DNA from 2 places in the Sphingobium sp. WCS2017Hpa-17 genome. Region 1 is predicted to be linked to the other one. Evidence: riboswitches for the same ligand, from Rfam matches in the RefSeq annotation. Region 1 holds a riboswitch; the other holds the start of a gene.
The links. A riboswitch is a leader RNA that binds a small molecule or an ion and turns the genes downstream of it on or off. The one in region 1 is predicted to bind cobalamin.
Positions count from the first base shown of each region.

Region 1 (4,212 bases):
GCATCATTTTCACGCCGGGATCAAGGCGCAGCGGGGCATCGAATTTTGACGGTGGCGCTGGGGCGCGGCCTGATCGTCGGTGCCCCGGCATCGGGTGTCGGCAAGACCATGGTGACGATCGGGCTGCAACGCGCCTTTGCCGATTGGGGCCTTGCGGTACAGGGCGCCAAATGCGGGCCGGATTATATCGACCCGGCCTTTCATGCGGCTGCGGCCGGGCGACCCTCGATCAATCTGGATGGCTTTGCCATGGCGCCGGCGATGCTGCGCGGATTGGCCGCGCACGTCGCATCGACTGTCCAACTCGTTGTCGCAGAAGGGGCGATGGGCCTTTACGATGGCGCGCGGGCGCAGGACCGGTCGGGTGCTTCGGCTGATGTCGCGCGCCTGCTTGGCTGGCCGATGCTGCTGGTGGTCGATGCCCGTGCGGCCGCGCAGACGGTGGCGGCCGTCGCGCATGGCTGCGCCACCTTTCCCGGCGCGCCCGCCATTGCCGGAGTGATCGCCAACCGGGTCGCCAGCCCGCGCCATCGGCAGATGGTCGAGGATGGCTTTGCCCGTATCGGCCTGCCCCTGCTCGGTGCGATTTCCACCGATGACGGGCTGGCCATGCCGTCCCGCCATCTGGGTCTGGTGCAGGCGGACGAGACGGACGCGCTGGAATCGCGGATCAGCGCGATCACGGAACGGGTGGCGGCCCAATGCGATCTCGATGCGGTCTTCGCGGCGGCCGGTGCGACGGCGGATCGGCCGATGCAGCCGCCCGGCATCCGGCCGCCGGGGCAGCGGATCGCCATCGCCCGCGACGCGGCCTTCAGCTTCTTCTATCCGCATATGGCGCATTGGTGGCGGGCGGCCGGCGCGGAGTTGCACTTCTTTTCCCCGCTGGCCGACGAAGCACCGCCTGCCGATTGCGATGCCTGCTGGCTACCGGGCGGCTATCCCGAACTCCATGCCGGGCGGATCGCGGCCAATCGGCGATTTCTCGATGGCCTGCGGGCCTTTGGCCAGACACGCCCGATCCATGGCGAATGTGGTGGCTATATGGTGCTGGGCCGTGTGCTGGAGGATGGCGAGGGCATGATGCATGCGATGGCGGGCCTGCTGCCGGTTGAGACAAGCTTTGCCCGCCGGCGCATGACATTGGGCTATCGGCGGGCGCGGTTGCGGCAGGACAGCCGCTTCGCCCGTGCCGGGCAGGAACTGCTGGGTCATGAATTCCATTATGTCAGCATCACCGCGAGCGAGGGTGAAGCGCTGGCCGACATGGCCGACGCAGAGGGGCAGGCGATCGCGCCGGCGGGCCACCGGGTGGGCCATGTGACGGGTGGCTTCTTCCACTTGATCGCCTGATCCAACTGGATTAGGGCCGCGGCTGCGTCAGGTTCCCCGCAAGGGGATCAAAAGGGAACGGGGTTCAAGACCCCGGCTGCCCCTGCAACTGTGAGCGGCGAGCCATCGAGGCACAGGCCATTGGGATGCGTATCCCGAGAAGGCGCTTCGAAACGGCATGGACCCGCAAGCCAGGAGACCTGCCTGTCGCGGTCGTTCTTCGTCCGGACAGGGTGCGCCGGTCGAACGAGGATATCCTCGCGCAACGACAAGCTGACCGTGCGGATTCGCACGGCGGGGATGTCGTGCGCGCTGGCGTTCGGCATCGCTGTCGCGTCGCGTCCGCCCGGTCCTGTCTATGACTGGGGGGATTATCATGCACTGGATTTCAAAGAGCGGACTTTTCATTCTGGCCGGCCTGTCCACGCCGGCACTGGCCGACGATGCGAGCGAGGTGATCGTCACCGCCCTGCGCCAGCCGCAGGCGATCGAGCAGGTGGCGTCGAGCGTCACCGTGCTGGACAAGGCTGCGATCGACGCGGCGCAGGCGCTGACGGTGTCGGATCTGCTGATCCGCACGCCTGGCATCAGCTTCACCCGCAATGGCGGCTACGGCACGTCGACGTCGATCCGCATCCGCGGCGCGGAAGGGGACCAGACCGTGCTGGTGGTCGACGGCGTCAAGCTGGCCGATCCGTCCTCGACCGGTGGCGGCTATAATTTTGCCACCCTGATGACCGGCGACATCGACCGGATCGAGATTTTGCGCGGTCCGCAATCCATCCTGTGGGGCAGCCAGGCGATCGGCGGAGTCGTCAATGTCGTGACCGCGCGGGCCGAAAAGCCGATCGAAGGCAGCTTCGATATCGAGGCGGGATCGCGCGACACCGTCAGCGCCCGCGCCGGATTGGGCGGCCGGCAGGGGGCGATCGACTGGCAACTCGCCGGCAGCCGCTTCACCACGGAGGGCATTTCCGCGATCAGCCCGCGCTTCGGCGGCAAGGAGAAGGACGGCTATACCAATAGCACACTCAACGGCCGGCTGGGCGTTGCGCTGGCGCCGGGCGTGTCGGTCGATGTGCGCGGCTATTATGCCAAGGGGCGCACGGACATCGACAGTGCCGGCAGCGTGCCGGACAGCCCGGAATATTCGCAGACCGAGGAATGGATCGGCTATGCCGGCCTCAATGCCGACCTGTTCGGCGGGGCACTGCACAATCGCCTCTCCTTCAGCCGCAGCGAGACGCTGCGCGACAATATCAACCCCGCGCGCAAGCTGCGCCAATTGAGCTTCGCCGCCAAGGGCGAGACGAACCGCTACGAATATCAGGGTGTGCTGACGGTCGCGCCGGGCTGGACCGCGACCTTTGGCGCGGAGCGGGAGGAGCAGCGGATGCGCACCGCTTCGCCCTCCGACAGTCTGGCCGCCTATGCGACGATCCATGGCTCGGCGGATATCGACAGCCTCTATGCGCAACTGAATGTCGAGCCGCTGTCCGGGCTGACGCTCAATGGCGGCGTGCGCTACGATCATCATTCGACCTTCGGCGGCAACACCGTGTTGGGTGCGGGCGCGGCCTGGGCGCTGGCCAAGGACAGTATGATCCTGCGCGCCAGCTATGGCGAGGGATTCAAGGCGCCGACCCTGTACCAGCTCTACAGCGACTATGGAAACACGGCGCTGGTGCCGGAAAAATCGCATGGCTGGGATGCGGGCATCGAACAACATCTGTTCGACCATGCCTTGATCCTGTCGGCGACCTGGTTCGATCGCAGCACCGACAATCTCATCACCTATAATGGCTGCCCGACCACCAACCGCCCTGCGCTCTGCTACGCGCCGGGCACGACCACGCCACGCTTTGGCTATTATGCCAATGTCCAGCGCAGCGAGGCGCACGGGCTTGAACTGGCCGGGGTCGCCCATGTCGGCCGGTTGACGATCGACGGCAATTATAGCTGGGTGTCGGCGGAGGACCGGTCGCCCGGCCTCAACTTTGGCAACCAGTTGGCCAGACGTCCGCGCCATGCCGCCAATGGCACGCTGCGCTACGACTGGACCTTCGGCCTCAGCACGACTGTGGCGGTCCGCTGGTCGGGCAAGGCGCTGGACACGGCGCGCACCAGCACGACCGTCGCGCCGTTCGTGAACGATGCCTACACGCTGGTCGATCTCCGCGCCGAAATGCCGGTGCTGGGCAAGCTGACCCTGTTCGGTCGGGTCGAAAATCTGTTTGACGAATATTATGAGACGGCCCGCCGCTACGGCCAGTTGGGCCGCAGCATTCATGCCGGCCTGCGGGCGCGGTTCTGATCCAGACGGACAACCCCTATGACAAGGAGCGAATGACCATGCAGAGCCTATCCCCTGCCGCCGCCCGCCATCTATGGGTGGGACTGATGACACTGGCCAGCACCGTGACGACGCTGGCGCTGGCCTGCGCCACGCCCTTTCCTGCGCTGGCCGCCATCGCTGCGCTGCATGTCCGGCGGCAGGAAGGGATCATCCTGATGCTCGCTGCCTGGGCGGTATCGCAGGGGGTGGGCTATTGCCTGCTCGGCTATGAGATGACCGGCGAGAACAGCGTCTGGGCCGTAACGATGGCGCTGGCGGCGATCGCGGCGCTGTTGGGGGCGGATGGCGTGGCGGGTCGATTGGCCGGCGCGCATCCCGCGTTGCGGCTGGCGGCGGCTTATGGCGTGGCGTTCGTCGCGTTCAAGCTGGTCGTGCTGGGTGGTGCCTTCCTGCTCGGTTCCGGCTGGGCCGCTTTTGCGCCGAATATCCTGGCGCGGCAGTTCGGCCGCTATGCCATGATCCTGGCCGGGCTGCTGCTGTTGCAGCATCTGGTCGACCGCAGCGGCCTGCTGCGCGGCGCGGCG
Region 1 is NZ_JAVTIV010000002.1:135,429-139,640, forward strand. It holds gene cobO (cob(I)yrinic acid a,c-diamide adenosyltransferase) at 1-49, shown strand, start outside; gene RQH62_RS04945 (cobyrinate a,c-diamide synthase) at 52-1,353, shown strand; cobalamin riboswitch at 1,366-1,555, shown strand; gene RQH62_RS04950 (TonB-dependent receptor domain-containing protein) at 1,709-3,646, shown strand; gene RQH62_RS04955 (hypothetical protein) at 3,685-4,212, shown strand, end outside.

Region 2 (4,212 bases), on a different contig from region 1:
TCCGGGGCAGGTCGCCGCGCTCAGCAGCAACGCCCGCGACCCGTCCCTGTCGGCGGCGGCGGACAAGGTGCGCGGCCTGCGCACGCTGCGCCGCCCTTCGGAGGAAGTGCTGGCGATCCAGCCGGACCTGATCCTGGGCTTCCCGATCGGCGAGAATAAGGTCGCTGGAGTTCCACCGGGCAACTGGCGCACGCTCGGCCTGGCCAGCGCGGAAAGCTATGGCGCTATCCTCGACCAGATCCGGCAGGTCGCGCGCGCCATCGGTCATGTCGATCGGGGAGAGGCGCTGATCGCGCGCATGAACCGCGACCTCGCCACTCTGCCGCGCTCCACGCGCGCTGGCGTCGCGGCCTATTATCAGCGGCGCGGCTATATGACCGGCACCGGCACGCTGATCGACGATCTCATGCACCGCGCCGGTCTCACCAATCTCGCCGCCCGGCTCGGCAAGCCCGCGTTGGCGCAGGTATCGCTGGAGGAAATGGTCGCCGCCCGCCCCGACTGGCTGATCGTGGAAAGCGCGACCGACCGGGTGGTCGATCAGGGCACGGAGATGCTGCACCATCCCGCGCTGCGCACCATCCCGCGCATCAGCCTGCCGCAAAGCTGGACCGTCTGCGGCGGCCCCGCCTATGTGCAGGCGGCAAAGGCCATCACGGCGCGCCTGAACGCGCCGCGCTGACCCCGGCCAGCAGTCCTCAGAAGCGAACACGCACGCCGCCATAGGCAGCGCGACCATAGGTGCCATAACCATAGGCCGTCTGGTAATTCTCATCGGTCAGATTGTCGACGCGACCATAGACTTCCAGATGTTCGCCCACAGGGAAGGACGCGCGCACGCCGGCCAGCGCATAGCCGTCGAGCCGGCGGGTGTTCGCTGCATTGTCGAAACTGTCGCCGACCATCGTGATGGTCGCACCGGTGGACAGGCCGAACGGCCAGACATAGTCGGCCGACACGCTCACCGCATCGGCGGCACGGCGGGCCAGACGGTTGCCGAAATTGGCCGATCCGGCCGACCGGTCGCGCGCATCGACATAGCTGTAGGCGGCGGTCACGGTCAGCGCATCCACCGGCTTCAGCGCGATCGACGCTTCCACGCCCTTGGCGCGGGTGCGGTCGATATTATTGTATCGGCCGAACGGCGGCAACGAAGCATCATAATTGATCTGATCAGTCGTATCGCGCCGGAAAGCCGTAACCGACAATGTGGCCCGCCCATCGTCCAGCATCTGGTCAAAGCCAATATCATAGCTTTTCGACCGCTCTGGACGCAGCGCTGCATTGCCATAGTCACTGTACAACTGGAACAGCGACGGCGCCTTGAATCCCTCGCCATAGCTCAGCCGCACATTGGTCGCGCCGCCATTGGGCGAATAATTGGCGTTGGCGCCGACGGTGGTCGCGCCACCGAACTGGCTATGATCGTCATGGCGCAGACCGCCGGTAACGGCGAGGCCGGTGAAGGGCTTCACGATCGCCAGCGCATAGACGCTGTCGATGTTGATCTTCACGCTCGTCGTGCTAAAGGCGTCGTAATAATCATAGTCCGGCCGCTCATGCTCGTAACCGAAGACCAGCTTGGCCTGATCGACCGGCGCATAGACGCCTTCATATTCGAAGCGCAAATTGGTGCCGCTATAGCCATAATCGACCGCCGCGCCGCGCGCCGAATAATAGTCGCGATCGTTACGCATCCAGGTGACGGCCGCCCGATTGGTCAGCTTGCCATCCAGCAGCGCCAGATTGATACCGGCATAGCCGACATATTGGTCGGAAATCGCGACTTCGGGCGTATCGGCCAGCACATAGGTCGGCGCGGGGAAGCCATCCACGTCCAGATCTGCATGGATATAGTAACCGCGCAGGTCGAGGCTCAAATTATCCGAGAAGGTCAGCTTCAACCGAGCGTTCGCGGCAATATTCTCAGTACCGTCCCGCTCCGTGCCATTGGCCGCCGACGAGATGCCATCGGTGCGGAAATAGGCCGCGCCGATGCCGCCCGACGCGATGCCGGCGGTGCCGGACACGTCCGCCTTGGCGCTGAACGTATCGCTATAGCCATATTCGGCCGAAGCATTGGCGCCGAAGCCCTCGGCCGGCACGCCGGTCATGATGTTGACCACGCCGCCGATCGCCTGGCTGCCATGCACCACCGAGTTGGACCCGCGCAGCACCTCGATCCGGCGGATATTGCCGGTCAGCAGCGGTCCGAAATCATACCCGTCGCCAATGCCGCTGGGATCGTTGACCTTCACCCCATCGATCAGCACCAGCGTCTGCGTCGTTTCCGCGCCGCGCAGCGACACGCCTGTCTGCGCGCCGACGGTGCCGTTGCGGTTGAACCGCACGCCCGGCGTCGTCGCCAGCAGGTCGACCACGTCGATCGCCTGCCGCGTCCTGATCGTGTCCGCGTCGATGATCGTGATCGCCTGTCCGACCTCGTCACGCGACTGCTCGATGCCAGCAGCGGTCACAACGATCTCGTCATCCGTCTGCGCAAAGGCGGAATTCGCGGCCATCAAAGCCACGAGCGAAAGTCCATATTTCAACATTTATTGCCCCTACAGCGTCAAAGCGACGTCGGCAGGGGCGTCCGCCCGAAAGCGGTCGGGTGTTGGAGGGATGACGCCATATCCCGTCCGCAGCCCGATGCGGCCCCGGCCGCATGGCGTCGCTCGACGGAAAAACCACCGTGCCCCGACCATCCCCTGGACCAAAGCAAAAGCGACCAAGCGCCGGCCGGTCTCCTGGCTCGCGGGTCACAGCATGATGCACACCTTCCCGGATTGCTCCAGTGGCTGCCCTTTTGGGGCCAGTGCATCGCGCTATCCGCTTACAGTTGCAGGGACAGCCGTGGATTAAGGCGCTTGTGACGCCCGCACCACATTCCCGATTAACCCGTTTCCGGGCACCGGCGCGATCATGTTGCAGGAAAGCCAAGCCTCCCCACGCCGCGCGCCATAAGGGAAAGCGGGGACGCTGCCAAGCGGGCGCCGGTTTAGATCCTGCCGCTGTGTCCCCGTTGCAACAGCGCGTCGGATCGCGCCAGCACGACCAGCGGCAATCCCGCCGCCTCGGCCCGTTCCGCCGCCAGTCGGGTCGGCGCGGAGATAGTGACCAGCAGCGGGCAATCGGCCAGCACCGCCTTCTCCACCAGTTCATAGGAGCAACGCGAAGACAGCAGCGCAAAACCGCCGTCCCAGTCCGCACCCATCCGCGCCATCGCCCCGATCAGCTTATCGAACGCATTGTGCCGCCCGACATCCTCCCGCGCCAGCCGGATCGCGCCGTCCGCGCCGACCCAGGCCGCCGCATGCGCCGCGCCGGTCGCGCCATTCAACGGCTGATGTTCGCGTAAGCCATCCAGCGCGCGGAATATGGCCGCCCGGTCCGCCCGCGACGTTGCGGTCACATGCGGCAAAGGCCGGATCGCCTGCTCCAGATTCTCGATCCCGCACAGCCCGCAGGAGGAATCCGACGCGCGATACCGCACCCGCTCCAGCAGCCCATCGGTGCGATGCGGCGGCAATGTCGCGCGGGCGATGATCCCTGCGCCCGTATCATGCACATCGACGTCCAGCAGCGCATCGTCCCGGCCGACCAGCCGTTCGGCCAGGCTGAATCCCTGTACCAGATCGCCGATATCGGTCGGCGTCGCCATCAGCACGGCATAGCCCGCGCCATTATATTCGATCGCGACCGGCACTTCCTGCGCCAGCGGCCGATCGACCACCTGCGTCGCGCCATCGGGCGTCAGGCGATCGAATGTCAGGGGGCTGGCGGCGGCATCATCCATGATCACGGCCTAGCGGCAGACGGCATCCCGCTCAACCAGCGTCGCAATGCCCCGCCTCATCCACCGCATTGAACTGCGCCGCATCGACATCGGGGGCCGGCCTGCCCTGCGCCATCCGGGCCACGGCGGCGGCAACCATCGGCGAAAGCCGTTCAGGCTGCTCCTTCGCCATGGCGACAATCTGTGCCTTCATCCGCGGATCCCAGAAGCGGGTCAGATGTTCGGCGAGCGCTTCCGTCGCCTTCTCTTCGCCCATCATCGCCATGTTGCGGGCGATCTGGTGCGCCATATAGACGAGCCGGTCCGTGGTGGACATGGCATGACTGTCCTCACTCATATGCCCCGCCTATTCCGCCGCTTCCAGTGGCGCGATGCGGCGACTATTGCGCGCCTGCTGCGCATAATCCTGTTGC
Region 2 is NZ_JAVTIV010000001.1:377,578-381,789, reverse strand. It holds gene RQH62_RS01725 (ABC transporter substrate-binding protein) at 1-682, shown strand, start outside; gene RQH62_RS01720 (TonB-dependent receptor domain-containing protein) at 699-2,555, opposite strand; cobalamin riboswitch at 2,723-2,934, opposite strand; gene fdhD (formate dehydrogenase accessory sulfurtransferase FdhD) at 3,002-3,799, opposite strand; gene RQH62_RS01710 (formate dehydrogenase subunit delta) at 3,831-4,136, opposite strand; gene fdhF (formate dehydrogenase subunit alpha) at 4,146-4,212, opposite strand, start outside.
Region 2: another riboswitch for cobalamin. It lies ahead of RQH62_RS01720 (TonB-dependent receptor domain-containing protein); the one in region 1 lies ahead of RQH62_RS04950 (TonB-dependent receptor domain-containing protein).